One region of the Cyanobium sp. A1C-AMD genome, then DNA from elsewhere that is predicted to be linked to it. Evidence: predicted binding sites of a transcription regulator. Region 1 holds the regulator's gene; each other region holds the start of a gene.
The links. Region 1 encodes NtcA, which controls nitrogen genes in cyanobacteria. Its sites were predicted from a motif close to GTANCNNNNGNTAC; they were not measured.
Positions count from the first base shown of each region.

Region 2: the regulator NtcA is predicted to act here: its motif matches at 3,885-3,898, upstream of KBY74_RS04280 (ammonium transporter).
Region 3: the regulator NtcA is predicted to act here: its motif matches at 5,196-5,209, upstream of queF (preQ(1) synthase).

Region 1 covers NZ_JAGQDB010000017.1:1,369-11,599, reverse strand. Annotated here, with positions in the region: gene KBY74_RS04695 (thioredoxin domain-containing protein) at 1-114, shown strand, start outside; gene thyX (FAD-dependent thymidylate synthase) at 123-848, shown strand; gene dcd (dCTP deaminase) at 865-1,458, opposite strand; gene KBY74_RS04680 (cob(I)yrinic acid a,c-diamide adenosyltransferase) at 1,458-2,096, opposite strand; gene ntcA (global nitrogen regulator NtcA) at 2,338-3,078, shown strand; gene KBY74_RS04670 (DUF3084 domain-containing protein) at 3,113-4,330, shown strand; gene KBY74_RS04665 (resolvase) at 4,327-4,791, shown strand; gene KBY74_RS04660 (DUF3146 family protein) at 4,798-5,055, opposite strand; gene pth (aminoacyl-tRNA hydrolase) at 5,060-5,689, opposite strand; gene KBY74_RS04650 (TatA/E family twin arginine-targeting protein translocase) at 5,673-5,969, opposite strand; gene psbH (photosystem II reaction center phosphoprotein PsbH) at 5,969-6,169, opposite strand; gene psbN (photosystem II reaction center protein PsbN) at 6,292-6,444, shown strand; gene KBY74_RS04635 (alpha-mannosidase) at 6,448-9,399, opposite strand; gene KBY74_RS04630 (photosystem II reaction center protein I) at 9,514-9,633, shown strand; partial or broken gene KBY74_RS04625 (DUF3769 domain-containing protein) at 9,845-10,231, shown strand, end outside.
Region 2 covers NZ_JAGQDB010000015.1:1,151-11,381, reverse strand. Annotated here, with positions in the region: gene KBY74_RS04310 (glutamine synthetase III) at 1-237, shown strand, start outside; gene KBY74_RS04305 (hypothetical protein) at 311-577, shown strand; gene KBY74_RS04300 (DUF427 domain-containing protein) at 624-902, opposite strand; gene KBY74_RS04295 (M23 family metallopeptidase) at 919-1,575, opposite strand; gene KBY74_RS04290 (DUF2808 domain-containing protein) at 1,593-2,168, opposite strand; gene KBY74_RS04285 (glutathione S-transferase family protein) at 2,182-3,438, opposite strand; gene KBY74_RS04280 (ammonium transporter) at 3,959-5,410, shown strand; gene KBY74_RS04275 (P-II family nitrogen regulator) at 5,423-5,761, shown strand; gene gorA (glutathione-disulfide reductase) at 5,954-7,297, shown strand; gene KBY74_RS04265 (cation-transporting P-type ATPase) at 7,294-10,035, opposite strand; gene cysK (cysteine synthase A) at 10,043-10,231, opposite strand, start outside.
Region 3 covers NZ_JAGQDB010000001.1:33,514-43,744, reverse strand. Annotated here, with positions in the region: gene KBY74_RS00235 (allophycocyanin) at 46-531, shown strand; gene apcB (allophycocyanin subunit beta) at 574-1,062, shown strand; gene KBY74_RS00225 (phycobilisome linker polypeptide) at 1,096-1,296, shown strand; gene KBY74_RS00220 (FtsW/RodA/SpoVE family cell cycle protein) at 1,513-2,652, shown strand; gene KBY74_RS00215 (cytochrome c biogenesis protein CcdA) at 2,662-3,399, shown strand; gene KBY74_RS00210 (cytochrome c biogenesis protein ResB) at 3,396-4,694, shown strand; gene queF (preQ(1) synthase) at 4,691-5,116, opposite strand; gene KBY74_RS00200 (P-II family nitrogen regulator) at 5,303-5,641, shown strand; gene KBY74_RS00195 (TlyA family RNA methyltransferase) at 5,664-6,602, opposite strand; gene KBY74_RS00190 (hypothetical protein) at 6,716-6,928, shown strand; gene purB (adenylosuccinate lyase) at 6,997-8,292, shown strand; gene KBY74_RS00180 (OsmC family protein) at 8,306-8,707, opposite strand; gene KBY74_RS00175 (23S rRNA (pseudouridine(1915)-N(3))-methyltransferase RlmH) at 8,732-9,172, opposite strand; gene KBY74_RS00170 (RNA helicase) at 9,195-10,231, opposite strand, start outside.

The DNA.
Region 1 (10,231 bases):
CTGCCGGCCCTCGCCGGAGTGGGTGCCGTCAGCAACCTGAGCCAACCCGCTGGCGAAGTTGCGGCAGCGGAGCCAGCTACTGCCACGATGGCCGGACCCCGCAGCCACGGTTGACGCCCGCCATGGATTCCCGTTTCCGCGTTGACCTGATCGCCGCCACGCCTAACCCCCAGCAGTGCGTTTATGCGGGAATGCATCAGGACTACAGCGAGGGCTTTGTGGCAGCAGACTCCGCCAACTGGCCGGACGAAAACAAGGCGGGAGAAATTTGCATCAAGCGGCTGCTGGCCGGCGAGCGCGGTCACTACGGCCCCCTGGAGCACGCCCAGATCGTGCTGAACGTGGGCTGGTTTCCCCACTCGGTGATGCAGCAGGCGCGGACCCACCGAGTGGGGGTGAGCTTTGACGTGCAATCAATGCGCTACACCGGCGATCGCATCTGCAAGGCCGCCAATGGTGAACTGGAACTGGAGGAGGTGTTCTATCTACGGCCCATAGGTAGCTATAGCGACCGGCAAGGCAAAAAATACGCCTACACCGAAGAGCATCGCTACATAGATCTAGAGCTCTGCAGGGCTGCGGCAGCTCGCTACCGCGACCTTTTGGCGGCTGGCTTCGCCGAGGAGCACGCCCGCGGCATCCTGCCCTTCGACTACCGCCAGCACTTCGTGGTGAGCTTCACCTTGCGGGCGTTTCTGCACTTCCTTGACCTGCGGGCGAAGCTCGATGCCCAGCAGGAGATCCGTGAGCTGTGTGATCTGATGTGGCCCCATCTGCAGGCTTGGACACCCCAATTTGCTGACTGGTATGAAAAGAGCCGCTTACATAAAGCCAGGCTCGCCCCATAGGGCATTTTGCTGGGAACTAGATACGCGCCAAGGTAACCCGTTCGGGCTGATGCTGGTACTTACCAGCCCGATCTTGATAGGTTGTCTCGCAGGGATCGCCCTCAAAAAAGAGCAGCTGACAGATTCCCTCATTTGCATAAATGCGGCAGTCAGCACCCGAAGAATTACTGAACTCCAGGGTGAGGTGACCCTCCCAGCCGGCTTCCGCTGGCGTCGTATTAACAATGATGCCTAGCCGGGCGTATGTGCTCTTACCCAGGCAGATCACCGTGATATTTGATGGCACCTTCATCTTCTCCAGTGCCACTCCCAAGCCATAGGAATGGGCTGGCAAGATAAAATAAGATCCGTCCTCGTCATGGCGCAGGGGAGCGGGCTCCAGGTTCGCCGGGTTGAACCGCTTGGGGTTCATCACGGTGCCAGGCACATGCCGAAAGATCAAAAATTCCTTGGCCGACAACCGCAAGTCGTAGCCATAGGAAGAACAGCCATAGCTGAGCACCGGGGAGCCCGCCGTAGCGGGATCGAGGTGGCGCACCAGGCTCGACTGAAACGGCTGCAACATTCCTACGGCAGCTTGCTCGTTGATCCAGCGATCGTTCTTCAGCATCAGAGGCCTCGGCGCAACTGGGTGACCTGATCAGCCATGGCCATCAACTCAGGAGTCATGGCTGGCCCTGTCAAAATGACATCTAGATGGGCTGGTCGGCGCTCCAAGGTTGCCAGCACTTCAGCCTGCTCGATGTAGCCCAGCTCCACAGCCAAGCCCAGCTCATCGAGCACCATCAGATCCACCGCACCACTGAGCAGCTGCTCGCGGCTGAAGGCCCACACCTGGCGCACCGCCTCCAACAGCTCGAGCCCCTGGTGGACAGCTGGCTCTGAAAGACAGCCGGGCACACCGGGCCGCAGCCATTGCAGTCGCCCACAGAGCCAGACGCTGCTGCCGAGGCCCTGATCTACGCCGCCCTTAAGGAACTGAGTAACTAGCACCCGGCTGCCCAAGCCGGCACTACGTAGGGCCTGGCTGAGCACGGCACCGTAACTGCCGCGGAAAGGCGCCGTATGGATTTGCAGTAAGCCCTCCGACTGGGCCACCAGCCGCAATGCCGGCGCAGCAGAGGGGGCGGACGCGGCAGCCGCCACAGCCAAAGGGCGATGGCCAGAGCGCTGAGGTTGGTGCTGGACCGCCGGAAAACCAGCTCCAGAGGAGGAGGTGAGGCCTGAGACGGGCAAGCTCGCGGTCATGAACAACCTGAATAAGAACCTTGAAAATCGAAAAACAGACCTGGGGCGCCGCGAGCAGCCCATGGCCTCGCGGAGCTGAATGTAGCGGGATCGGGCCGCTCCACAAGCAAACGACACCATCCCTAGCGGAAACATACGTACTGGCGCGCAGGGGCGCCGGCGGTGTCGTCTCAAACCGTGTGTATTGCTACAAGCCGCCCCCCGGGTGATCCTTAGGGTCCCGGCACTTGCCAAGACCTTGATGGTTGGCGCTACCCACGGATTTAGCCGTACCGCCAACACCCCATCGACGGGTGCCCCTGGCGTGGTGGCAGGCATGGGAAGCGCCGGCCAGGGCAACCCCACCCTGTTGGAAGTGATCCGGGGCCTGGCCGGCAGCAGTGTCGAGACGATCGAACGGGGCAAGACGATTTTTTTTCCCGGCGATCCAGCCGAGCGGGTCTATCTGCTGCGGCGCGGAGCGGTCCGGCTGTCGCGGGTATATGAATCCGGCGAGGAGATCACCGTGGCCCTGTTGCGCGAGAACAGCCTGTTTGGTGTGCTCTCGCTGCTTACAGGCCAGCGCTCCGATCGCTTCTATCACGCTGTGGCCTTCACCAGGGTCGAGATGGTGACCGCACCAGCCACCTCCGTACGCCGGGCGATCGAGCAGGACGCCAGCGTGGGCTTGCTGCTGCTGCAGGGCCTGTCTTCGCGAATACTGCAGACCGAAACGATGATCGAAACCCTCACCCACCGCGACATGAGCTCGCGGCTGGTGAGCTTCCTGCTGGTGCTGTGCCGAGATTTCGGCGTTCCCAGCTCGGAAGGTATCACGATTGATCTGCGCCTCTCCCACCAGGCGATTGCCGAAGCGATTGGCTCCACCCGCGTCACAATCACTCGCCTGCTGGGCGACCTGCGCAACGACGGGCTCGTTCAGATCGACCGCAAAAAGATCACTGTGTTTGATCCAATCGCCCTAGCCAAGCGCTTCAGCTGAACGCCAGGGATACTGGGGCCCTCCGGGGACGTATGTGACGGGCTGGCTGCTGATCCTCGCTCTGCTCGCCCTGGGGGGAGTGCTCTCCACCCTGGGCGACCGACTTGGCAGCCTGGTGGGCAAGGCGCGCTTGAGCCTGTTGGGGATGCGGCCCCGCCGCACCGCCGTGTTGATCACAGTGCTCACTGGCAGCCTGATCAGTGCCATCTCCCTCGGCCTGATGCTGCTGGTAAGCGAGCGGCTGCGCACGGGCCTGTTTGAACTCGATCGACTGGAGCAACGGCTGCAAACCAGCCGCAGCGAACTGAGCCGCAGCAACAGCCAACTAGCCAGCAGCCGCCTGCAGGTGGCGCGGGCCGAACAGGGCAAACGCGAGGCTCAGACGCGCTTTGAGCAGGCCCAAGCCCGCGCCAGCAAATTGCGCCAAGAGCTGGCGCCACTTCTAACCCAGCGCAACCGGTTGGAGCTGGAGCGCAGCCGTCTCAGCCAGGAGGTGAAGGGGCGGGATGCGGAAATCCGCCGCACCGAAGCGGAATTAGCCCAGGTGCGCCGCCGGATTAGCGCCGGAGCCCAAGAACTTAAAGAGCTGGAGAGCAACCTGATTGCCCTGCGCCGCGGCGACGTAGTGCTCAGCAGCGGTCAGACCCTGGCCAGCGCCAAGGTGACCCTTGAGCGCCCCGAGCAGGCCAAGGAGGTGATCACCGCCTTGCTGCAGCAGGCCAATCTCAACGCCTTCAGGCGGGTGCTGCCCGGCCAGCCCCCCGATCGCCAGATCCTGCTGGTTCCCCAAAATGACATCAGCAAGCTGGAAGGCCTGCTCGCCAAGCCCGGCAGCTGGGTGGTGAGCATTCTCTCGGCCGCCAACGTGCTGAGGGGCGAGCGCCAGGTGCTTGCCTTCCCAGACCTACGCCCCAACCGCCCAGTAGTTAAAGCAGGTGAAGTGCTGGCCAGCACCACGATCGAGGGCGACCTCACAGCCCTGGAGCCGGTTTCGCGGCGACTCAACCTGCTGCTAGCCGCTGCCTATGCCCGAGCCCAGCGCCAGGGCACGTTGGTGGAAGGGCTGCAGTTTGATGCGGCCAGCTTCAAACAGCTGGCCCGGGAGCTGAGCGAGCGCCAGCCGGGCCAGGTTGCCCAACTAGAAGCCCTTGCCATCAACAGCGCCAGCACCGCCGACCCAATTGCGGTGGAATTGCGCTGGGTGGCGGCCCCATCTCCCGCCCAATCGGGGCCGGGCCCTCGCCGCCCGTGACGCGCACTGCGGCGGGCCTGGTGGCAGGCCTAGATCCCGGGCGCAGCAAATGCGGTCTAGTGCTGGCTGATCCTGCCGTTGGCCAGATCCGGCAGGCTGCCATCCTGCCCCCGCAAGCCTGCCTCGCCCTGCTCAAAAGCTGGCAGCAAGTGGGGCTTGACCAGGTTGTGCTCGGCAATGGCACCGGCAGCCAAGACTGGCGCAGCCGGCTTGGCCAGCAGCGGCTGGCGCATGCTGTGGTGGATGAGAGAGGTAGCACCCTGGCGGCCCGCGAGCGCTACTGGCAGCTGTGGCCCCCTAGGGGCTGGAGGCGGCTGCTGCCGGCGGGCTTGCGCTTGCCCCCCCGGGATATCGACGATGTGGTCGCCCAGCTGCTGATTGAGCGCTATTGCGGGATGACCCTGCAGCGCAGCAACCAGGAGGTGCTGAGGCAATGGCCGCTGCCGGTCGCCGGAGGCTAAATCGGTTTAAAAACGGGCCCGAACCGTAAAGATGTAGTCACCGCCAGGCTCGAGCTGGTAGTCGACCTTGAGCAGATAACGCAGCAGGGCGTCCTGGATCAGAGCCCTGCCCAAAGAAGGCTCAACGCTGAGTTCACCGCGGTCAAAGGCCCAGCGGAAACTCCATTGGTAGCCGCCCGCACTCACCTCCCCCTCCAGCACCCGCTGGCTGAAGCTCTGGTGCAGCACCCGCAACTGGGCAGTGGTGGAGGGAAGGCGTGCCATCGGCTCAGGCTGCCGCGCCCTGGGGCTGAAAACCATTGAGTCGGTTACCAGCCCGCTCCAGGCCGAGGCGCTGGATCAGGCCAATACCTGCCTCCACCTCGCGCAGCACCTCCTCGAGCAGGGGCTGCTCGGCAGGAGTGAAGCGTCCGAGCACATGGCCAACGGTGCGGGCGCGGCGCTCGCCGGGATCTTGGGCGGGGGCGCCAATACCAATACGAAGCCGCGGAAAGTCCTGGGTACCTAGGTGGCTGATGGTGCTGCGCAGGCCGTTATGCCCCCCGGCACTGCCCGTAGCCCGCAGCCTCAACTTGCCGAGGGGCAGGTCCATGTCATCCACCACCACCAGCAACTGGGCGGGCTCGAAACCAAACCAGTCCAGGGCTGCGCGGATCGAGCGACCACTTTCATTCATGTAGGTCTGGGGCATCAACAGCCGCAGCCGGGCAGGTCCCGAACCCACCTCAGCCACCAAGCCCTGAAGCTTTTGCTGCTGCCGAAAAGATGCCCTGCCAGCGCAATCGGCTAAACGCTCCAGGGCCATAAAGCCCACGTTGTGGCGAGTACCTGCGTACTTGGCTCCCGGATTACCCAGGCCCACCACCAACTGCAACGACAACTCAGGCCGTGGGACCATCGAGAGGTTGCTCAATCAGCTCTGGAGCATCAGCCGAGGAGGCGTCAGCTGAAACAAGCTCAGTTGAAGTTACTGCAACTGGCAGGTCTGCCGCAACAGGTTCGGAGGTGGTAATCGCCGTGCGCAGCTCCTTTTCGAATTCAGAGGAGGCCGATTGAAAACCCTTCAGAGTGCGACCCAGGGTTTTACCGAGCTCCGGCAGCCGCTTTGGTCCGAACACCAGCAGCCCGATGGCGGCAATTACCGCCAGCTCAGGCAGGCCAATGCCAAACACGTTCATCAGCCGAGGCCGTTCCAGTTGACAGTGATGCCCTCGAGCAGCAGGGACTTGTTGTACAGCTGCAGGATGATCAGCAGAAACACCAAGAAGAGCACCATAAAAATGCCCATGACGGGCGTAGTGCCCCAGCCGGGAACGACCTTGCCGTACTCAGAATTTAGTGGCCGCAGGATGTCTCCGAGGCGGGTGCGTTGGGCCATGTCTGCTGCAGCCTCTCGGGCATGGATTCGCTTTAAGTACTGTAAGGGCCTCGCGTACCGCGCCGCGGCGGTCCGTCGAGAGTTGTGACGCAACCCGTCACCTCCATTCCCCTTCCGCCTCCATGGACCCCACCGCCACCACCAGCTCCCCGGCCCTTTCCGTGGCCCTCGCCGTGCTGGCGGTGCTGCTTTCACTCACCGGTTTTGGGGTGTACCAAGCCTTCGGGCCGCCCTCCAAGGGCCTCACCGACCCCTTTGACGACCACGACGACTGAGCCCTAAGCGCTGACCCGATCAGGTCGCACTCGCCAAAAACCCAGGCTCCACGGCGCCAGCAGCCAGGGATCTTCAGAGAGCTTTCCCTGGGAAATCAGAGGCTGATCCAGGCCATCGAGTCGCTCCAGCAGCTGCCAGCTCTCTCCCAGCTCCAGGTAACGGCGGCAAGGGGAACAGTTCTGCACGGTGAGCACCACGTCACCCGACTCGCCTAGCGGCCGGCAGCCCAGTAGCAACAGGCCCTCGCCCAGGGGAGGCAGGGCCTGATGTCGTTTAGGCCGGCCCTGGGCCACCGCCGGCCGCAGCCATAGCGGTTCCCTGAAGGCCACCGCCTGCTTGGGCACCTGGGCCCGGCACCAGCCTGCTGGGCAGGGCGCCAGGGCCAGCCGCAGGCGCTGCAGGCCGTTATCGGCGCCAGGATCGGGCCAAGTAGGCGCCCGCAGCAGCGACACACCCAACTGCTCCGGACTAGCCGACACCCCCTGGGGCCCATCGAGCAGCACCGCCAAGCCGCCGCCAATAGCCACAGAAGCGATCCAGCTGATCGCTGGCAGCTCCCAGCGGGCCTGCTCGCGGGCAGTGGCCGGCTGGGCTGGCCGTTCCAGCACGCCACCGGAGGTATCTGCCGCCCAGCGCTGGGCCGACTGGGCCAGGGGGATCTCCAGGCGCAGCAGCTCATGGCGCTGGCGCCAGTCGACGCTGAGCACAAGCTCGAGCCATGGGGTATTGGCAAGTAAGCGCCCCTCAAGCCGCACCGCACTGGCCCCGCACTGGCCCCGCCACACAAAACTTGTGCACAGCTCGCCCTGCTCCAGCCAGCTCGGCTCGCCCTGCCACTGCCAGGCCAGCGGATGGTCCCGGTAGCCCGTGGCGATGTCCCAGGCATCCCAAAACTCACCTCGATCGGCAAAACGCCGCCAGGCCAGCGGGCCTGCCAACTGGGGCTGATCCTGGCTATCCCACAGCTGCTCGAGGCCCCGCGGCCCCAGCTCAAAACTCACCAAACCGTTGCCGCAGCGCCAGCCCTCTCGCCACACCGGCGCCTCAACCTGAGCTGCCTCAACTTGCGCTGCCTGAGGGGCCGCCGCTGCGACCGTTCGCTCTAGGGGCAGGGCCGCCACACCCCCTAAGGGCGGCAGCTGCAGCCACTGGCCGCCAGCCCGGGCCGGCTGGGACCGCAGCTTCACACCGCCCCAACTCCAGCTGCCCAACGGCACCCGCAGACTGCGGGCCTGGGGAGGTAGGGGCTGGAGCTGGGCTACCCACCAACCCACACCCACACCGTCATCTTCACCGTCACCGTCACCAGCTCCTAGCCAGGCCTGCAGAGCCCGATCCCGTTGCAGGCAGGCGCTGCGGCGCGCTGCCCGCCACTGGGGCTCAGCCTGCTCGAACACCTCCGGAATCGAGGTGCCGGGCAAAATGTCGTGAAACTGCTGAAAAAGCAGCGTTCGCCAGTCGACCGTTTCCGGCTCCCCGGCCAAGGCCTGGGCCAGCTCCGCCTCCCGCAGCAGCCGCTCGAGTGTGCGGTTGTGGCGCTTCTGATCAGGGCGCGAGGTGGCGCAGCCGCGATGCAGCTCCAGGTAAAGCTCGTCGCGCCACACCGGCAGCCGGGGCGCCAGCGGCTCGAGGTCAGCCAAATAACCCCGCAAGCTGCCGTGCTGCTGGGGAGCAGCTTCAGCTTGCTGCTGCCAGAGCCGCAGCTGCTCGAGCATTTCAGCGCTGGGGCCTCCACCGTGGTCGCCCACTCCTGGCAGCCACAGGGCCGAATCAACCCCGGTCGCGCCTTGCCAAGCCAAGCGATAGCGCTCCATCGCCACGGGATCGCCATCGGTGCCGATCGGGGCGTTGATCAGGGCCAGCAGCTCGGAACCGCAGCGGCTGCGCCAGCGAAACAGCCGGTGGGGGAAGGGATTGGTGGCGTTCCAGGCCATTTTGTGGGTGCAAAACCAACGCACGCCGGTGCTGCGAGCCACGGCCGGCAGGCCGCTGGCGAAACCAAAGCTGTCGGGCAACCAGGCCAGATAGTGCTCCAGCTCCGGGAAGCTGGCGGCGCTGAATTGCTGGCCCAGCTGAAACTGGCGCAGCAGTGAGGAGCTGCTGATCAGCACGCAGTCGCTCTCCACCCAGGGACCGTTGATCGGTTCAAAGCGACCGGCTGCCACCGCACGCTGCAGGCGGGCGAACAGGGCCGGCCGGTGTTGCTGCAGCCAGGCGTATAGGGCCGGTGTGGAGTGGCCGAAATGCAACTCCTCGAAGCGCTCGATCAGATCAAGGGCAGAGGTGAAGGTGCGCTCGGCCGCTTGCCAGGTGTCGGCCACCGGCCAGAGCCAGGCCAGATCGAGGTGGGCATGGCCCAACACACGAAACCGACCTGTCGGCGGTTCGCCACTACGCAGCTGGGCAAGCTCAGCCTTGGTTTCAGCCAACAAATCCACCGGATCGGCTGGATCCAGGGGCTCGAGCTCGAGACGGCTCTCGATCAGGGCACCGTCGTCGTGCAAGGGGCTGCGCAGGCGTAACTCCAGCTCAAGGGCCTCCCCCTGCCACCAGCGCTCGGGCAGCAACCAGCGGCAAGCGGTGTCAAACAGGTCGCCGCCATGCACCCGCGCACCATCCACCCGCAGCTCCACCTGGTCGGCCCACCAGCGCAGCACCAGCCGGGCCTGGGCAACGGGCTCCGGCTGCTGCAGCTGCAGCCAGTTCGCCGGGCAAACCAGCCGCAGCCGTAGCTCTCGCCACTGGCCACCCCGCGGCCAAATCACCAACCCCCGAGCTGCCCAATCCGGACGACATTGCTGGCCCCAAGGATCGTCAAGGGCTGGGCCAAACCGCCCTCCCGCCTGCACGCAGCGCCAGAGAGGTTGGAGATCCCAGCGCGAATGGGTTGGCCGCAAACGTGACTGAATCGTTTCAATCCGTGGGGTCTGCCCTAGTCCTGAGGCCTCAGGCATCGTTGGATGGCAAGCCGAGTCCCATAGGATGATCCCGCAGCTGCGGGGTCGACTAGGCCCTTCAACGCGCCTGTCACTCCCTGTCACCCGCTCGCCATTCCCCAAGGCCGAACCATGCTCGCCCTCAAGATCTCGGTTTATTCGGTCGTCTTCTTCTTTATCGGGATCTTTGTGTTCGGCTTTTTGGCCAGCGACCCCAGCCGCACCCCGAGCCGTAAAGACCTGGAAGATTGATCAGCTGGCACTAGGCAAGCAAGATCCTGATTCTGTTTGTGGGATGATCCCCAAAAGGACCTGCTGCGCCTGATTTAATCGTGCCAATTTCAGACACGCTTCCTTCAACACTTCAGGCTCAAGAAGGTCTTAAGGGCTGATGTATTTGGCTGGCAATTCCCACCGAGTGCCTCTGGGGAAATCGCCTTTAAAAAGGCTCGCTCACCAACTATTGACAGCTGCTTGCCTATCCGTCCTATTCGCTCCAGAGGCTCTTGCAGGCGATATTCCCAGCCAGCCTGGGACAGTCAAAGCCTCTAGTTCAGTTATTCCTGCTCCCAACTTTGCTGTAATCAAGGCCGATCAGCAAGGCTACGACCAGCAACTGGGCCGGTTTGTTGCCACCGGCAACGTAGAAGCCCGCTTCAACGGCTGGCGCCTGCTGGCAGATCGAGTCGAACTGGCAGAAGCCAGCCGCAGTGTCTACGCCAGCGGGCAAATTCGCCTGATCAAAGGAGATCAATACCTGCAAGCAAGCCGTCTGCGCTATAGCGACCTAGAAGGCAGCGGCGAACTTGACGACGTCTATGGCGTTATCGAGCAAGACACCCTTGCCCGG
Region 2 (10,231 bases), on a different contig from region 1:
CTCAAATTGCGCAATCAGTTGGGCGAACTGCTAGAGCAGCTCAACAACGGTTGCGAGAGCCTCGATCAGTCCCTACATGCCGCGCCCCACGGCACCGAAGCCCACATGCGTCACTGCGCCGATAGGCTGATGCCGCTAATCGGAGACCTGCGTTCGGCGGTGGATGGTCTGGAAGGCTTGGTCGACGACGACCTCTGGCCCCTGCCCAGCTACCAGGAGATGCTGTTTTTGCGTTGATGCCTGGTGGCCTAGCAACCTGCAATACCGGAAGATGTTGTGAAGGTGACAGTTTCGATCTGGCACAAGGGCCATGATTACCAGTAGAGCAGCGAAGCCAGACATGCCAGCAGTGCGCACCCAATCCCCCAGCCACGTGCGGATCTACCGCCTAGTCGATCGTCAGGGCGCCCCCCATCCGGTGCTCGACGACCTCTACGAATCCCTCGATGCCGCATGGAGCGAAGCGCTTGGCTGGTGGAACGACCACTGCGGTGGCAGCTCAGGCCCTGTGGAGATTGGCGTTGAAGTGAGTACTGCCAGCGGCGACTGGCGCACCCTACGGTTTCCAGGTTGCTGAATCCCTTGCTGCTGCCACCTCTCTCGAGTTGCGCGAGACAGCTGATTCAGGTCACCTGCACGCCCTTCCAGAAGGCCACCCGGCCGCGGATGTTGGCGGCAGCCTCCTTGGGCTCTGGATAAAACCAGACCGCATTGGCGTTCACCTGGCCATTGACCACCAGGTCGTAGTAGTGAGCCGTGCCTTTCCAACCGCACACGCTGGTGTGGCTCGAGGGGCGGATGCAGTCGGGGTCAAGGGCTGCGGCGGGGAAATAGGCGTTGCCGTCAACCTTGACGATGTCATCGCTGCTGGCAATCACCTGACCATTCCACTGGGCTTGCATGGGTCTTGGGGCGCAATTAAGGGCTGATTGTGGCAAGCACCGGGGGTAGGGATGGGGGCGGCAGGTGGGGTGTGGGATCCAGGGCCAGCAACTCGGCGCCCTGGCGACGCAGTTCGAAGTGCAGATGGGGGCCCGTCGCCGAGCCGGTCATGCCCACCATGCCCAGCGGTTGCCCCTGCTCCAGCCAGACGCCGCTCACCACGATGGCCTCGTGCAGATGGGCATAGAGCGTCTGCCAACCCTCGCCATGGTCCAGCAGCACGGTGGTGCCGTAGCCACTGATCGACTCCACCAGCAGCACCCGTCCGGCCCGGGAGGCGAGCACCACCGTGCCCTGCGGCGCCGCCAGATCAACGCCGGTGTGCAGCCGCCAGGCAGAGCGCCGCTCCGAGTAGCGCCAGCCCCAGGGGTCCAGGCTTTCGGCGGGTTGGGCCAACGGGTAAGCCAGGGGCGGCGGCGAGTTATCAGGTGTTGATGTCTGCAAGATGCCCCGGGCCAGAGATCCCTCCGATCCGGGGAGCCGCACATCCGGCACTAAAACGTGGCCCGGAAGCTCCTGGGGCATCGGGGGCCGCAACCCCTGGGGCTCCGCGGTCTGGGCCCGCAGCGGCGGCTGGCCAGCAACCGCTGCCAAAAACAACGGCAACAGCACGGACCAGCTCCGGTGGGTCATGGCTCAGGGGATCTGGCTCAGCGCCAATCGGGGTCGTAGATCCGCAGGGTGCCAAATCCCAGCGAAGCTGGCGAGGGGTTGGGGCCGGCTGGGTAGGCCGTCACCTGGAACATGTAGGTGTCGGAGACAGCCGGGTTGTTCCAGGGTTTGAGCACCACGGTGAGCGTGGCCCCGGGAGAAACGGGCTCAGGGAAGCTGAGGGTGAAGCGGCGCGCATCGCTATCGAACTGGGCCAGCACTGGCACGCGGGGACCCTGCTGGCGCGGCCGGCCCAAAAAGGCTGAGGTGCGATCCACAAAGAATGGAAAGCTGGTATCAACGCCGCGGGTCTGCTGAATGGTGAGGCCGCCGAGGGCGGCACCGGCGTCGGCATCGAGGCTGATCGTGAAGTAGTACTCGGCGCTGGTCTGCCAGACGGTGGTGTAGTAGCTCACCAGATCAACCTTCCAGGGGGCCTTGGTGAAGTAGGTGGCCCCCTTGAGTTCCAGGGCTCGGGCGGCGGGGATCGCAAGCGGCGAGATTGCGGGCGCCCCGGTAATGCAGCTGGCCAGGGCCCAGCCGAGCGCAACGGCGACGCGTCGAAGACGGGGCACAGGCACTAGGGCATTAAGCAGTTGGCAAAACGCTAGGAGCGGCCCGCAGGAATGGCTGGGGATCCTGATCGCGGCGATGGCCCACCGGAATCGGCGCCCCCTGGGCTGTGCCATCCGCTGGATCGAGACTGGCAGTGGCCTCCAAGGCCTGGCGCAGGCACCGAGCCGCATGCAGCGGCATATCCCGGGGCACGCTGATGCGATCGCGCAGGTAGCGCAGGGCAGGGGCAGAGCCCGCCGGTGCTGGCAGGGGCTTGGCGTGGATCAGGGCCGTGAGAGCTGTGCGGAGCGGGACATCGAAGTTTTCCGCTCCCACGGGGCTGCGGCCAAGAATTGCCGCTCGGTGCTTGATCACCCGGCTGAGGGCAAAGGCTGCCGCATTGGCCGGTTCGGCCTGGCTGGTTTCCGGGTCGGGGCTGCCCAGGGGCCAGGGGCCCCGATCGATTTGAGTGGCTAATGCTTGTTGGTTGGCATCTCCGCTGGCATAGCAGCCACCCATCTGGGGCGGTAGGTCGTGGGCATGGGTGTGGAAGTCGCTCTGGGTGCCTAAGTAGCTGGGGCGCTGCTCCAGCGCCTCAAACCAGCGGCCAATGGCCGGATGCTCGCTGCGCAGCAGAAAACCCTTGTAGTAGGCCAGGCTTGCTGCCATGCGCTCCACGTAGGGCACGAACACCAGATCAGCCGTGCCTAGCTCGCCAAGCAGAAAGGGCCCACTTTGCTGGCTGAGCGCCTGCTCAAAGTTGCCTGCAATGCGCTGAAAAGCCGCCCTGGCAGCTTGCTCCTGGGCGGGCCGCAGCCCCGGACTGCAGAGCCATTGGCACCAGGCGCGGAACAGCAGGCGCTCCAGTTGGCGCAGGGGCAGCACCGCCGGATCGTTCATGCCCAGCACCAGGGGCCCGAAGGCCCCCTCGAGGGCTTCAAGAATGCGATCGCTCTCAGTGATCAACCGGCCATCGAGCTCAAGCGCCGGCAGCATCCCCGAAGGAACTAGCCGTTTGAACCAAGCCTCCTTTTCGCCGTAGCAAAACATGGTGACCTTGCGAATCCGGTACGGGATCCGCTTCTCTTCGAGCCAAAGCCACACCTTCTGGCAGTAGGGACACCAGGCATGGTGGTCGCGGAAAAGAGTGACCCGCACTGCCTCCTCCGGCTGACCAAACAAACGCAGCCGGGCCTGGGCGCTGGTAGGACCGTTGACTGGATCGGCTGGGGACGCACCGAGGCGTTCGAGCTCTTGCCAATCGAGCACTCCCTCGGCTTTCGACTCCATGCCTATCGCTGCAGCAGCCTTGGTTCTAGGAGCTCGCGGGGTGCTCAGTGGCCTAACTAAGTTTCAAGAGCGAAGTTTCATACCAGAGATCCAATGTTCGACGCCTTCACCAAGGTTGTTGCCCAGGCTGATGCCCGAGATCAAGAGCCAAGGGATGGGGCCAGGCAGCTCAGCTGAAGACCTCAATAGTGAGCATCAGGGCATCAGTCACGAAGGATTGCTTCACTCCGCGGCAGCTAACTAACTCGTGAACCGATCCAACCGTGAACGGATCCAACATCAAAAAAGGGCTGAGGACCAGTCATGGAGTTGCCCAGTTGGCCCTCTAGACCCTCTCTGCCGTCGATCCTCGGCGGCACATTCGGCGGCTTCTAGTCAGCGACGTCCGTCCCAAGATTGGGCTGCCAGCCAACACAGGGCGGAAGGGATCAGCGTTCTCGTGAACGGTGTCATTTGCTACCCACAGGACTGCAGCGCTGCACGATTGTGGCCTGGTGAACATTAGAGGTCACCTTCCTTCATGGCCCAAGTCCCCATCGCTGGCGGCGGTCCAACCCCGCTCGCTGTCTTTGATCGATTCCGCACCCAGCTTCTCGCCAAGGTTCAGGAGCCTGAACTGAAGCGTTACGCCGTGATGCTGCTCGCCTTTGGTGCTGGCCTGCTGCCGCTGATGGCCGGCTCCGCCAAGGCAGCCTTGACCAAGGTCCCCACCGACGGCGCCGACACCCTGCTGATGCTGATGGGTTCAGCCCTGGTTCTACTTATGACCCCAGGCCTGGCGTTCTTCTACGGCGGCTTCACCCGCGCCAAGAACGTGCTCAACACCATGATGATGAGCTTTTTCCTGATGGGGCTCATCGGTGTCGTCTGGGTTGTGATCGGCTACTCCCTCTCCTTCGACACCGGCTTCGGCAGCCCCTTCATCGGTGGTCTCGGCCAGATGTGGCTCAACGGCGTAGGCGGTGAGCTCGGTGATGCTCCACTAGCTGATGGCTTCGCCATCTCCGCTTCCTCCTTCGCCCTTTTCCAGGGCATGTTCGCGATCATCACCCCGGCGCTTATTTCCGGCGCCCTTGTGGAGCGGATCAACTTCAAGGCCTGGTTCTGGTTCTCCCTGCTCTGGAGCCTGTTCATCTACTGCCCCATGTGCAAGATGGTTTGGGGCGGTGGCTACATCGGTCCCTTTGGTGAGATCGGCGCCATCGACTTTGCCGGCGGCACAGTTGTTCACATTGCTGCAGGCGTGGCGGCTCTGGTGGCCACTGCGATTGTGGGTCCGCGCAGCGGCTTCCCCGGCAGCAAGCGTCCTCCCCACAACGTGCCCTTCATCCTCCTGGGTGCCGGCCTGCTCTGGTTCGGCTGGTTCGGCTTCAACGGCGCCAGCTACTTCGCTGCTAAGGGTGCCGGCTTCTCCTTCCTGACCACCACCCTGTCGGCCTCAACGGCCCTGCTCACCTGGTGCTTGATTGAGTGGTTCCGTGATGGCAAACCCACCGCCGTGGGAGCCGCCACCGGCGCCGTGGCTGGTCTGGTGGGCATCACCCCCGCCGCAGGCTTCGTCTACATGCCCCAGGCTCTAATCATCGGTGCGGCGACCTCCATCGCCTGCTACATCGCAGTTCAGGTGAAGTCGGCCATCAACTTTGATGACTCCCTCGATGCCTTCGCCGTCCACGGCGTAGGTGGCACGGTGGGAGCCCTGCTCACCGGCGCCCTAGCCATCCCTGCCCTGGTGCCGGCCGACTACTTCCCAAAATCGGCAGCAATCCTCGCCAGCGGCGGCAACACCGCCCTGTTCGTGGCCCACGTCAAGGCCGTGCTGATCAGCTACGGGTTTGTCGGCATCGGCACCGCGGTCATTCTCTGGATCGTTGGCGCCACGGTGGGCCTCAGGGTCACTCCTGAGCAGGAAGAACGTGGACTCGACTTCGTCGCCCACGGGGAAGAGGCTTACGACCCCACGACCAACTGAAGCTGAATCACCATGAAAATGATCACGGCAATGGTCCGCCCTTCCAAGGTGGAAGCAATCAAAACAACCCTCGTCGGCCTCGATGTGGTCGGCATGACTCTTGTCGATGTCCGCGGTTTCGGTCGACAGAAGGGTCAGGTGGAGCGCTACCGCGGCAACGAGTTCACCGTTGACTTCCTACCCAAGTCCAAGATCGTTGTAGTAGTGACTGACGACAAGTTGGAAGCCACCCTCACTGCCATCCTCGAGGCCGCCCGAACCGGTGAAATCGGTGATGGCAAGATCTTCGTCACCCCCGTTGAGGAAGCCATCCGCATCCGCACCGGTGAGCGCGGCGACACGGCGATCTGATCACCCACCTCTTGATTTGATGTGGTGTTTTCATCTGGGACACCTCAACTGCCCCCCGTCAGGGGGGCTTTTTTATGGCTGCTGACAATGCCACCAGCTTCCCTGGATTCGTCGCTGAGCTGGGGAGCACCCTTCCGCCCAAGGACTTCACGCCATAGCGTGAGGACCTCCATTCCTTCATCTCCAAGCCCCATGAACAGCTCCTACGACCTGATCGTGCTGGGGGCCGGCTCGGGTGGTCTAGCTGCTGCCAAACGGGCCGCAAGCTATGGCGCCCGGGTGGCGATCGTGGAGGGCGATCGGGTGGGCGGCACCTGCGTGATCCGCGGCTGCGTGCCCAAAAAGCTGCTGGTTTATGGCTCCGCTTACAAACATTTGCTTGCAGATGCAGCCAGCTATGGCTGGGAAATCGAGGGGATTCGCCGCAACCCCAGCACCCTGCTGGCCAATGTGCGCGCTGAGGTAGATCGGCTCAATCAGCTGCACCTCGGCTTTCTTGAAAAAGCAGGGGTAGAGCTGGTGCGCGGCTGGGGCTGCTTTGAAGACGGTCACACCGTTGCCGTTGGCGAGCGCCGCCTGGGGGCCGAGCGCATCTTGATTGCGGTGGGGGGGCGGCCCCAACGGCCAGCGATTCCAGGGGCAGAGCTGGGCTGGGTGAGCGATGAGATGTTTCTGCTGGAGCAACTACCGGAGCGCCTTGTGGTGGTGGGTGCTGGCTTCATCGCCTGTGAATTCGCCTGCATCCTCAATGGCCTTGGCGTGGCCGTGACCCAGCTGGTGCGCGGCAATCATTTGCTGCGGGGCTTTGATCTTGAAGCTGCCAAGGCGGTCCAGGAGGGCATGGAGCAGGAGGGTATTGAGATTCGCTTTGCCCACAGTCCTGCAGCTATCACTGGCAGTGCTGGCAACCTCAGCGTCCACACCGAGGCTGGCGAAATCATTCCTTGCGGTGGGGTGTTGCTTGCCACAGGCAGGCGCCCTTTCCTGGAGGGCCTGCGCCTTGAGGCAGCGGCTATCGCCACTGAGGCTAATCGCATTCCGGTGGATAGCGAGCAGCGAACAAACGTGCCCCACATCTATGCAGTTGGCGATGTCACCGACCGCATCAACCTCACCCCGGTTGCCATTGATGAGGGACGCGCTTTTGCCGACAGTGTCTATGGCACTAGCCCGCGCCAGGTGGACCACAGCCTGGTGGCATGTGCGGTATTCAGTCAGCCGGAGCTGGCCAGTGTGGGGCTCAGCGAAGAGGAGGCGATCCAGCGCCATGGCCCAGGGGGCGTGCGGGTGCATCGGGCCCGTTTCCGGCCGATGAGCCAGGCCTTGCCGGCCCGGGGGCCCAGGGTATTGCTCAAGTTGGTGGTGGAGCTGGAAAGCGGCAAGGTGCTGGGCTGCCACATGGTCGGCGAGCACAGCGCTGAAATTATCCAGATGGCAGCCATCGCCATTGGCATGGGCGCCACCAAGGCCGACTTCGATCGCACCATGGCCCTGCACCCCTCGGTTGCCGAGGAGTTTGTGACCATGCCGAACTAGGCCGTGACCCGGCTTTTGCGCCAATCATCCGCCAGCATCACCACAAGGGGCGCCAGCAGGACCATCGGCAGGGCCCGGCTGTCAATTGGCACCATCGCCGCTAGCCGCGACAGGGGCGGCCAATAGAGCAATAGCGCTGTGAAGAGAATTTCAGCTGCTATGCCAAGCCAAAGCAGGGGATTGCGGCGCCAGCCCTGCTGCACCAAGTTGACGAAGGCGGAGCGATGCTCACTGCGGCAGGCCATCGCCACACCGATTTGGCCAGCCACGATGCAGCTGAAGGCCACACTTGAGGCCTGCTGCTGGCTGGCCACGAGGGCTGGTCCGGCCTCGCCATGGAGGAGCAGGGGGGCTGCCAGCCTGAGCTCGGCCAAACCCACACCCTGCTGCTGCCAGCTGAGCAGGTAGGCCGTCATCGACACCACGGCTTCGCTCAGGCCCAGCACCAGATAGGCGCGCAGCATCAGGGGCCGATCCAGCAGCGGCGCCGAGCGGCGCCGGGGCGGTTGGCGCATCAATCCAGATTCGGGCGCCTCGGCGCCTAGCCCCAGGGCGGGTAGTAAATCGGTGCCCAGATCCACCGCCAGGATTTGCAGCACGGTTAGGGCCGCCGGGATTTGCACGGTCACCATGGCTAGAAACGGAGCCATCTCGGCCACGTTGCTAGCCAGCACGTAGGGCAGGAACTTGCGAATGTTGGCCACCACGCCGCGGCCAAAGCGCACCGCCGTGACGATCGTGGCGAAGTTGTCGTCTAGCAGCACCACATCGGCGGCCTCCCTTGCCACATCGGTGCCCACCAGGCCCATAGCTATGCCCACATCGGCCGCCCGCAAGGCCGGGGCATCATTGACCCCATCGCCAGTGACCGCAACCACTTCGCCGAGGGAGCGGTAGGCCTGCACAAGCCGTAGCTTCTGCTCCGGGGCCATCCGGGCAAACACCAGCCGGTTGCGGTATTTGAGCAGCTGGCGCAGGTGCACATCGCTGATCAGCTCGAGCTGGTCGCCTTGTATTACCCGCACCGGATCAGCCTGGGGATGGTTGTCACCCTTGGCCGGCATATCCAGCAGGCCGATCTGGCGAGCTATCGCCTGGGCGGTGAGGCCGTAGTCGCCAGTCACCATCGTGACCTTGATGCCCGCCTGGTGACACTGGCGAATCGCCTCAGGCACCTCCGGCCGGGGCGGGTCGTAGAGCGCGATCAAGCCCAACAAGTTGAGCTTTTGCTCCAGTTGATCGGCTGGGGCTTGCTCCTCTGTGGCCTCGAGACTGCGCTGGGCCACTGCGATGACGCGGTAGCCGCGGCAAGCAAGATCGTCGTTGGCGGCTACTGCCTGGGCGCGGCCCGCCGGACTACAGCGCTCTAGCAGCTCCAGGGGTGCCCCCTTGGTGATCAGCTGCAGCCCGGCCTCGGTGGCCACGATCACGCTCATCCGGCGACGATGGGAGTCAAATGGCAGCTCCCGGCTGCGGGTATGGCGCTGCTGATGCACCTCGAGGCCCAGGTCTCGAGCCCGGGCTGCCACCAGCAGGGCGGTTTCAGTGGGGTCGCCGAGGGCTCGGCTGCCGTCACCGCTGGCTTTGAGCTGGGCGTTTGAACAAAGGCAGGCCGCCAGCAACAGCTCGGCTTCTCCACCTCGATCAACCCCTGGCTGCTCGCCTGCCTGGGGCAGCCAGATCTCCTCCACCGCCATGCGGTTGCAGGTGAGGGTGCCGGTTTTATCGCTGCAGATCACGCTTACCGAGCCGAGGGTCTCCACGGCTGAAAGCCTGCGCACCAGTGCTTTCTGACTGGCCATGCGCTGAACATTGATCGCCAGGGCCAAGGTGACCGTGGGCAGTAAGCCCTCGGGCACGTTGGCAACGATGATGCCAACTGCGAACACCAGGCTTTCGAGGGGACCCATCCCCACAAACAGAAGGCTGAGGCTGAAGGTGATCGCCCCCATGATTAAGGCGATGGCTGTGATGGTGCGCACGATGTGGCCCACCTGCTGCTCCAAGGTGCTGATGCCCCTGGTTGTGGCGGCGGTGAGGTGGGCCACATGGCCGAATTCGGTTTCACCGCCGGTGGCGTAAACGATGGCCTCGCCGCGACCGCCGGCCACGCTGGTGCCCGCCAAAACCAGATTGGCCCGTTCCCGGGTCGGAATCAGGACAACATTGCCTGCCGGAAGTGAGTCGATGGCATCGGCATGGCGCGCCACTGGCTGGGATTCGCCAGTGAGCACCGAGAGATCCAGGCTCAGTTCGTTGGCCTGGATCAGGCGAGCATCGGCGGGCACCTGGTCTCCCTCCTCCAGCAGGATTCGGTCGCCCGGCACGAGCAGCTCGGCATCGAGCTCGGTGAGTTCACCGTTGCGCCAGAGCCGCACCTGGCGGGGTAGGGATCGCTTCAGCGCCGTCAGGGTGCGCTCGGCTTGGTAGTCCTGCCAGAAGGAAAACAGGCCGTTGACCAGCACTACTGCCCAAATAGCCCAGCCCAGCTGGGGCGTGCCCGCTGCAAATGCCAGGGCCCCAGCCACCCAGAGCAGCAGGGCCATGAAGTGCACCAGTTGATCGACAAACCTCAGCAGCAGGGAACGGCGGCGCTGGCTTGGGAGGCGATTGGCTCCAAACCGCTCCAACCGCCGCTGGGCCTCTGAGTCGCTCAGGCCTTGGAGTGTGGACTGCAGAGTTGCCGGCACTGCCTGCGCTGGGATGCTCCAGATCGGCTGGCTGGCAGAGAGCTGCATGGCGGCTTTAGATAGATGGTGGGGCAAGCCCCTTCTCGTCAAACACCCCTTCAAACAAAACGGAACTCAAGTAGCGCTCGCCCGAGTCGGGCAGCACTACCACGATGGTTTTGCCGGCGTAGGCCTCCTCTCGGGCTAGCCGCAGGGCGGCCGTGGCTGCGGCACCACAGGAGATGCCCGCCAGGATTCCCTCTTC
Region 3 (10,231 bases), on a different contig from region 1:
TATCGGTCTCCGTCAAGGCGGCCGCTTGTTTCGAGGCAGAACTGCATGAGCATCGTCTCCAACTCGATCATCAACGCGGACGCGGAAGCCCGCTATCTCAGCCCTGGCGAACTCGACCAGATCAAGTCCTTCGTGGGCGCTGGTCAACGTCGTATCCGCGTCGCCCAGGTTCTCGGAGAAAGCCGCGAGCGCATCGTCAAGACCGCTGGTGGCGCCCTGTTCCAGCGGCGTCCCGACGTGATTTCCCCCGGCGGCAACGCCTACGGCGAGGAGATGACCGCTTCGTGTCTCCGCGACATGGACTACTACCTGCGTTTGGTGACCTACGGGATCATCGCCGGCGATGTGACCCCCATCGAAGAGGTTGGCATCATCGGAGCAAAGGAGATGTATCGCTCCCTCGGCACTCCCCTCGATGCCATGGCTGAGTCCGTGCGGGAAATGAAGAACGCCGCCATGGGCCTACTCACCGGCTCTGACGCTGAAGAAGCCGGCTTCTACTTCGACTACGTCATTGGCGCCCTCTCCTGAGGCAGCGTTCTTTTACTACTCCCCGCCACCACAGCTGGATTCATGCAAGACGCGATCACAAACGTCATTAACCAAGCCGACGTTCAGGGCCTATACCTGGACGACTCCGCCATGGGCCGCCTGGAGCAGTACTTCACCAGTGGTGAACTGCGCGTCCGCGCCGCTGCCACCATCAGCGCCAATGGTTCGGCGATCATCAGAGAGGCCGTAGCTAAGTCGCTGCTGTATTCGGATGTCACCCGTCCGGGCGGCAACATGTACACCACCCGTCGCTATGCAGCCTGCATCCGCGATCTGGACTACTACCTACGTTACGCCACCTACGCCATGCTGGCTGGGGACACCTCCATCCTCGATGAGCGGGTGCTGAATGGTCTCAAGGAGACCTATAACTCCCTGGGTGTACCCATTGGTGCCACCGTGCAATCCATCCAGGCCATGAAGGAAACCACCGCTGCACTGGTGGGTCCTGATGCTGGTCGTGAAATGGCCGTCTACTTCGACTACATCTGCTCCGGCTTGGGCAACTGATCCCTGCCATCGGCACACCCGAGGATCATCTCCATGCGTCTGTTCAAGATCACGGCTTGCATTCCTTGCCCGGAAAAGAGCCGCTCCCAGCGTGAGCTTCAAAACACCTATTTCACCAAATGGGTGCCCTACGACAGCTGGTTCGCTGAGCAGCAGCGGATCATGAAACAGGGCGGCAAGATCCTCAAAGTAGAACTAGCCGCTGGGCGTCGCCAACAGAACGTCGGCAACTGAATAGTCAGTACCTTTCGTTTCTCCCCAAGCTCGGCAGATGCCGGGCTTTTTTATTGTTTGACTCTGGTTGCCAGGGGTCGACAACCCCCCCCCGGGCACGGCTCAATGGGTTGACGATGGCCCCACCTCTGCCACTCCCAAATTCCAGCCTTGGCCCGCACCGCAACTCACACCCCCCACCGCGACGCAGTCAGCGGATCTCAGAAGGCTGGGGCGCTGCTGCCGTTGCCCTGGTCCCAATGGCCAGCAGAGGCCAGATTGCTACTGGGCATGGTGGCGCTCTGGAGCGTGATCGGACTACTGGTGCTCACCTCCGCCAGTTGGTGGGTAGCTGAAAGGGAGATGGGTGACGGCGCCTTTTATCTCAAGCGCCAGTTGATTTGGATGGCTGCTAGCTGGGGGCTGCTCTGGCTCGGCCTGCGCACCAGCCTGCGACGCTGGCTGCACCTGGCTCCGCTGGGGTTGTGGGTTGGGATCGTTCTGGTCGCAGCCACCCTGGTAATGGGCAGCACTGTCAACGGCGCCAGTCGCTGGCTGGTGCTTGGACCGGTACAGCTGCAGCCATCGGAATTGGTCAAGCCTTTTGTGGTGTTGCAGGGCGCTGCCCTGTTTGCCCACTGGAAGCGAATCGGCAACGACCAGAAACTGCTCTGGCTAGGGGCATTTGGGGCCCTGATCCTGCTGATCCTCAAGCAACCAAACCTCAGCACCGCCGCCCTATCCGGGCTGCTGCTCTGGCTGATGGCCCTGGCTGGGGGCCTTTCCCTGCCCATGCTGCTCGGGGCAGCCGGAGCGGGAGGGCTGCTTGGCAGCGCCAGCATCATGATCAACGAATACCAGCGTTTGCGGGTGGTGTCCTTCCTGGATCCCTGGCGGGATGCCCAGGGGGATGGTTACCAACTGGTGCAGAGCTTGATGGCGATCGGCTCAGGAGGCTTCCTAGGCGAAGGGTTTGGCCTTTCCACCCAGAAACTGCAATACCTGCCGATCCAAAGCACAGATTTCATTTTTGCTGTGTTTGCTGAGGAATTTGGCTTCGTGGGCTCGCTGGTGCTGTTGCTGTTTTTGCTGCTGTTTGGCTTTGTGGGCCTGAGGGTTGCCCTCAGCTGCCGCAGCAACCAGCAGCGCCTAATCGCCATCGGCTGCACCACCTTGCTGGTGGGCCAATCCATCCTCAATATCGCCGTAGCCAGCGGTGCCATGCCCACCACCGGCCTGCCTTTGCCACTGATCAGCTACGGCGGCAACTCCTTGATGGCCAGCCTGCTTATTTGCGGCCTGCTGATCCGCTGCTCGCTGGAGGCAGGCGGTCTTGCCCCTACCCCTAGGCGCCGGCGCACCGCAGCTGCCCGATAGGCTGATTGGATGATCAGTTTTGGGCCCCAACTGGCCGATTGGGCCCGCAGCAGCGAGACGCTGCTGCAGCACTCCCTGGCCAGCCCCACCCCCACCACCGTTGGGGTTGTATTTGCTGGCGGCCTGCTAACGAGCCTGGGGCCCTGCTCCCTGTCGCTTTTGCCGGTCACCCTTGCCTATCTGGCCGGCTTTGGCGGCACGCCCGGCGTTAAACCCAGCCAGGCTCCCTGGCAGCGCAGCCTCAGCTTTGCGGCCGGCATCGTGGCCTCCCTGGTGCTGCTGGGCCTGGTTAGCGGCCTACTGGGCCGGATCTACGGCCAAATCCCCGGGCTGATTCCCACGGTGGTGGCTGTGCTTGCCCTGCTGATGGGCCTAAACCTGCTGGGCCTGCTGAAGCTGCCCCTGCCCGCCGGACCCGATCCTGAAGTCTGGCGTCGCCGGGTGCCAGCCCCCCTAGCTCCTTTGGCAGCAGGGTTGGCTTTCGGATTAGCCGCAACCCCATGCACAACGCCAGTGCTGGCTGTGCTGCTGGCCTGGATGGCCCAGAACGGCAAACCACTGGTCGGCATGTTGCTGCTCACCAGCTTCGGGGCCGGTCAGGTGGTGCCGCTGCTGCTGGCAGGCACGGCGGCCGCCAGCCTGCCGGGCTTGCTGAGCCTGAGGCGGCTGGGCCAATGGGTTCCCCCGATCAGCGGCGTGGTGCTGGTGACCACCGGCGCCCTCACCCTGGTGGCCAACTGGCGATGAAAGCCTTGCTGCGGGTGGTGGGCTGGATTTCCGATCTGCGGGTAGCGATCGTGCTGCTTTTAGTGATTGCCATCACCAGTGGCGTCGGCACGGCCATCCCCCAGCGGGAACCAGCCGACCTTTACCACCGGCTCTACGACCCCCAGCCCTGGCTTGGACTGCTGAACGGTGATGGGGTGCTGGCCCTCCAGCTCGACCACGTGTATTCCAGCGGCTGGTTCCTGGGGCTGCTGGCCTGGCTGGCCCTAGCCCTGCTGCTCTGCAGCTGGCGCCGCCAGTGGCCCGCCCTGCAAGCCGCCCTGCGCTGGATCGACTACAGCACCCCCCGCCAGCTCAGCAAGCTGAGCGTGGCCGAAACCTTCACTACCGACACCCCCAAGGCGAGCCTCGATCAGCTGGCCGGACTGCTGCAGCGCCAGGGCTGGCAAATTCAGCGCCACGACGACCGCCTAGCCGCCCGCAAGGGGCTGCTGGGCCGGGTTGGGCCCCTGCTGGTGCACGCTGGGATGGTGGTGCTGATGCTCGGAGCCGCTTGGGGGGCACTTGGGGGGCAACGGGCTGAGCAATACCTCGCCCCCGGCCGCAGCCTCGAGCTGATGGACAGCCGGGGCAGCAGCCAACTCACCCTCGCCCTCGACCACTTTTCAATCCAGCGCGATCCCGCCGGACGACCTGAGCAATTCACCTCCCAGTTGCGCATCTTGGAGGGCGATGGCAGCGGCGGCAGCCTGCTGAAGCAGGCTGAGATCAGCGTCAACCATCCGCTGCGCTTCCAGGGGGTCACCCTTTATCAAGCCGACTGGGCCCTGGCCACTATCAGCCTGCAACTGGGCAAAAGCCCCCTACTGGAGCTACCGCTGCAGAGCTTTCCTCAACTAGGCGAACAGATTTGGGGAATCGTGCTGCCCACCCGTCCCGATGGCAGCGAGCCGGTGCTGCTCAGCCTGGGCAGCGAACAAGGGCCTGTGGAGATCTATGGCGCCGACGGAATCTCCTTAGCCCGCCTAGCCCCAGGCGGCGCAGCTGTGGAAGTGAAAGGGCTACCGATACGGGTTGAAAGCGTGCTCCCCGCCAGTGGCATCCTGCTGAAGCGTGATCCGGGGGTTCCACTGGTTTATGCAGGATTTGCGATCGCCCTAGCCGGCGGTGGTCTCAGCTTGCTTGCTACGCGTCAGCTTTGGGCCATAGCTGAGCAGCCGGCCGGCCAAGCGGGTCAGCTGCACGTTGCGGGCCTCTGCAACCGCAATCTCACCGGCTTCGCTGCCGAGCTGCCCCAGATACTCGCCCAGCTCTAACAAGCCAGCCGCGTGCCGTGGCTGACGCGCACCACGGTGTGAACGTTGCCGCGGGGGTGAAAATCAGCCTCCAGCTGCATCCACTGGGGATCGGTGGCAGCAACCAGATCATCCAAGATGCGATTGGTCACCTCTTCATGGGAAATGGAGCGGTCGCGGTAGCTATTCACGTAGAGCTTGATCGCCTTCAGCTCCACCACCCGGGGGCCGGGCTGGTAGATCAGGCGCAACACCGCAAAATCGGGGTAGCCGGAAAATGGGCACTTACAGGTGAACTCCGGTAGCTCGATCGAAATCTCGTAGGCGCGGCCAGGCCTGGGATTGTCAAAACAGATCAGCTCCGCTTCAGCGATGGCGCGCTCGCCATACATGGGCGTCTGGGTGAGGGAGGACGCGCTGGCAGAAGCGGGGCTGGAAGACATCGGAGCAAGGAAAGGGAAAGGGCCAGTGCCACTAGGTGATCTTAAGGAAAGTGGCCGCAGCCAACGGCTGCCCGAGCCGGTAGCAATCGCTACGACGACCCCCGCAAAGCTCGGGCGTAATGGCTTTACTCCCTACCATCGGCAGGGATTTCCTGAGAGACTTCCTACCAAGCCCGAGCTGTTCCTATGAAAAAAATTGAGGCCATCATTCGTCCCTTCAAGCTCGAGGACGTCAAGGTCGCCCTGGTCAATGCGGGGATCGTGGGCATGACCGTGAGCGAAGTGCGGGGTTTTGGCCGTCAAAAGGGCCAGGTGGAGCGCTATCGCGGCTCTGAATTCACCGTCGAATTCCTCCAGAAGCTGAAACTTGAGATAGTTGTCGATGACGACAAGGTCGACACCGTGGTTAGCGCCGTTCAAGACGCGGCCCGCACCGGCGAAATCGGCGACGGCAAGATCTTCGTGAGCACGATTGATTCTGTGATTCGAATCCGCACCGGTGATCGGGACAGCGGCGCCATCTGAGCGCCAGCACCGCTTTTGATTTTTATGCCCTGGGAGTCAGCGTGCTGGCTACCAGGGTTTTTATTTGCTCTGGGCTGATTGCCCCAGGGCAGAATTTCGGGTCGGTTTGGGCTGGTTCAACAAGCTGTTCAACAGGCTCAAAAACATCCTCTGCAACATCCCCAGCAACATCCCCGGCAACATCACCCATTCCGACCTGCCCATCGCAATCGGAGCGCCGCAGCCAGAGCAGGTATTCGTGGTTGCCGGCAGGTCCAGTGATTGGTGATGCCACCAGGCCGCAAGCCACCAAGCCCAGGCCAGAGGCCGCGGTGATCACCCCTTCGATGGCATCGCAATGGGCAACCGGATCACGCACCACCCCGCCCTTGCCCACCCGGCCCTTGCCCACCTCAAACTGGGGTTTAACCAGCAACAGCAGATCCACGGGTGCTTGCGGTTGCAGCAGCGCCAGGAGGGCAGGCAGCACCAAGGCCAAGGCAATAAACGACACATCTGCCACCGCTAGATCGGGCCAGGGGTCTTCGGGGCCGTAAAGAGCATCCGGGGTGAGGTGACGCAGGTTGGTGCGCTCCTTGAGCACTACCCGCGGATCACTGCGCAGGCTCCAGGCCGTCTGGCCGTAGCCCACATCAATTCCATAAATGCGGCAGGCCCCGTGCTGAAGCAGACAATCGCTGAAGCCGCCAGTGGAGATGCCGCCATCAAGGCAAACGCGCCCCTGCACGGCGATGGGGAAGGCCTCAAGTGCCCGCACCAGCTTTTCGCCACCCCTTGATACATAGCGGGGAAGCTGCTGCACCAGCAGCTCCGCCTCCGGCAACACCTCGGTGCCTGGTTTATCGAGCACTTTGTCGCCGTGGCGCACCCGCCCGGCCCTAATCAACAGCTGGGCCTGCTGACGACTAGCCGCCAGGCCGCGGGCCACGAGCTCCAAATCCAGTCGTTGCTTGCGGGCCATGGCGCTCCACCTTTTGTGATCAAACCACAACGCAAACGGAACAGATTCCAAGCATCTCTGCCTCCGCACCAAAACCCACCAGAGGATGGCGCCCAGAAGTTGATCCGGCACCGATGGCCTCCTCAATCCGGACCGCGAATGCTGCAGCCAATGTGCTTGAACTGCTCTATCCCGGCAGCTTCGTCAAACTGCGCAATCAACCCTCCGACCTGCCCCCCTTCCAGCTGATCCAATGCCGCGGGGGCCGCTGCTGGGTGCGGCAGCAGGCCTGGGGAAGCCTGGTGCAGTGGGAGGTGGAGCACCAGCGCCTGACTACCGCTGCCTAAGGAGTGCTGCCTGAGGCGTCAGCAGGGGCGCACCCATACATTGGGCTGGCAGTGAGCCAGGCGCGGCCTTGATCGAGCGTTACACCCTGCCCGAGATGGGCGCCCTGTGGAGCGAGCAGGCGAAGTTCCAAAGCTGGCTCGATGTGGAGATCGCTGCCACCGAGGCCAACTGTGAGTTGGGGCGAGTGCCCGCTGAGGCGGTCGCAACGATTAAGTCGAAGGCCAGATTTTCGGTAGGGCGGATTCTCGAGATCGAGGCCGAGGTGCGCCACGACGTGATCGCCTTCCTCACCAATGTGAACGAGCACGTGGGGGATGCGGGCCGCTACATCCACGTGGGCATGACCAGCTCAGATGTGCTCGATACAGGCCTGGCCCTGCAAATGAAAGCGTCGGTGGCTCTGCTGCGAGCCGAGCTCGACCAACTGGCGGATGCACTTAGGGCTCTAGCCAGCCAGCACAAGGGCACGGTGATGATCGGCCGCAGCCATGCCATCCACGGCGAGCCGATCAGCTTCGGCTTCAAGGTGGCCGGCTGGCTGGCGGAAGTGGAACGCAACCGCGAGCGCCTCGAGCGGCTCGAGCGGGTGGTGAGCGTGGGCCAGATCAGCGGCGCCATGGGCACCTACGCCAACACCGACCCCCAGGTGGAGGCGATCGCCTGCGCCAAGCTTGGCCTGGAGCCAGATACCGCCAGCACCCAGGTGATCGCCCGCGATCGCCACGCCGAATACGTGCAGACCCTGGCCCTGGTGGGCGCGGCACTGGAGCGCTTCTCCACCGAGATCCGCAACCTGCAGCGCACCGACGTGCTCGAGGTGGAGGAGAACTTCGCCAAGGGCCAGAAGGGCAGCTCGGCCATGCCCCACAAGCGCAACCCGATCCGCAGCGAGCGGATCAGTGGCCTGGCCCGGGTGCTGCGCAGCTATGTGGTGGTGGCTCTGGAAAACTGCGCCCTCTGGCACGAGCGCGACATCAGCCACAGCTCGGTGGAGCGGATGATGCTGCCCGACTGCTCCGCCACCCTGCACTTCATGCTGCGGGAGATGACCGAGGTAGTGAAGGGCCTAGGGGTCTACCCAGACAACATGGCCCGCAATATGAACGTTTACGGCGGCGTGGTGTTTAGCCAGCGGGTGCTGCTGGCCCTGGTGGAAGCCGGCATCAACCGCGAAGACGCTTACCGGATTGTGCAGCGCAACGCCCACAGCGCCTGGAACAAAGATGGCGGCAACTTCCGCGCCAACCTTGAAGCCGATGCAGAGGTGACCAGCAAGCTCAGCGCTGAGCAGCTGGCTGAGTGTTTCAGCACCGATCTGCATCAGGCCAACCTGGGCGTGATCTGGCAGCGACTGGGGATTTGAGCTCGCAGGCAGTTCAGGCCCAGTGCAGTCGCATCTGCACAGCCCCCTCCAGGCTCAGCTTCACCGGGCAGGCCTCTCCGGCCCGGTGAAGCACATCCCGCTGCTGCTCGCTGAGACCCGCCGGCAAGCTGATCCACACCTCCAGCAGGGCAATGCGCCGTGGCGCCTCGGGGGTCATGGTTTTTTCAATCCGAGCGCTGGCCCCCTGCAGCGGCCAGCCGTGGCGCTCAGCAACGATCCCCAGGATCGTCAGGATGCAGGTGCTCAGGGCCGTGGCCACCAGATCGGTGGGCGAGAAACGCTCCCCCTTGCCCTGGTTGTCGGTGGGTGCATCGGTCTCGAGCTCGCAGCCCGAAGGACCGTGGCTGGAGAGGCAGCGCAGGGCTCCCTCGTAGCGGCTATCAATCGTGGTCATCGCGTGGCGTAAGCACCACCCCAGTCAAGCGCCGGCGCGGTGATACGGCCCGCCCTGCTGAATCGAGCTGGCCCGGTAAAGCTGCTCCAACAGCAGCAGCCGCGCCAGCTCGTGGGGGAAGGTCATCGGTGAGAGGCTCAGGCGCCAGTGGGCCCGCCCCTTGAGCGCCGGGTCGAGACCATCGGCCCCACCGATCACAAACGCCAGCCGCTCCGAGCCAGAACCTTCAAGCGCCTTGGCGAAGGCCAACGAGTCGTAGCCCTGGCCCTCCTCGCACAGGGCCACCAACTGCTCGCCGCCGCGCAGCTCAGCCGATATGGCCTCCGCCTCGCGGGCCATGCCACCGTCCCTCAGCTCCACGATCTCCAGGCCCGGGAGCCGCTTGCGATAAATCTCTACCCCTTCGCTCACCCAGCCCTTGCGCACCTTGCCGACGGCAATGATGCGAATGCGGGCGGGATTGATCACGGGTTACGGCCCACCAACCTCAAGACTGGGGGCGCTCGATCGCCGGATCCAGCTGACCGTTGCCACTAGCCACCAAATCCTCGATCTCGCAAACCGGGAAGCGATTGATCGATTTGAGGGCAGCGCGGGCCTTGCTGCGCAGCTGCTCGCTGATCGCCTCGCAGTAGGGCACCTGGGCCAGCAAATCCACGGTGCGGCGCAGGATCCGCACCACATCACCCTCGTCGAGGGAGGTGTTGGCAATCATGTCGCTCCAGCTGGCACCTTTAGCCCAGGCGTGTACCAGGCCCATCAACTCGGGCTCCCACCAAAGCGGGAAGTTGACCTTGGCGTGCTCCTGCTGACGCTCCAGCTCGCGGCGCAGGCCGCGCAGATCATGCAGGGCCTCCTCGGCGGCCGGTGGCGGCGGGTAGCCGCACCACAGATCGGGCCGGTTGACTTCGGTGGAGATGGCTTCAAACACCGCCGCCAGCTGGGGGGGATCGAGCTCATCGAGGTGGCCGCTCATCAGCGACAGTCCCAGCCACAGCTCGTTGTCGCCGCGCAGGGCAGCCACGGTGCGGCCCACCTCGGTGGGCTCCAGGCCATCAGCTCCCGCCAGAGCACCGAAAAAGCGCAACACCTCAATAAGGGCCAGGAAGGTATCCCAGTGGCGATTAGAGCGGAAGTGCAGCAGCTGCTGGCGCTCCTCGATCTCCAGCTGCAACTCCTCCATGCGGCGGCGATGCTTCTTGAGCTGGCGGCGGTCGCCCCAGCGGTGGGCCGGATGCAGCTCCAGGCTTTCCTCCAGCTGATGCACCTGCTGGGCCTGGTCCTGCACCTCCCCCGCCAAGTCGTACTGGGGCGTGGCCATGTCGTGGCGACTGGCCATGTGGGCAACGGCAAGGGCCAAGCCGCCGCTGGCCTGATCGCCGTGGCGCAACTCGCCAAGCTGGCGCAACTCGGGGGGATCCACCTGGCTCACCTGGAGGCAACTGAGCTCGGCATGGAGGCTCACCACCCCGTGGCAGGGCAGCAACAGCCAAAGGTTCTCGTCGGTGAGGCACTTGAGCAAAG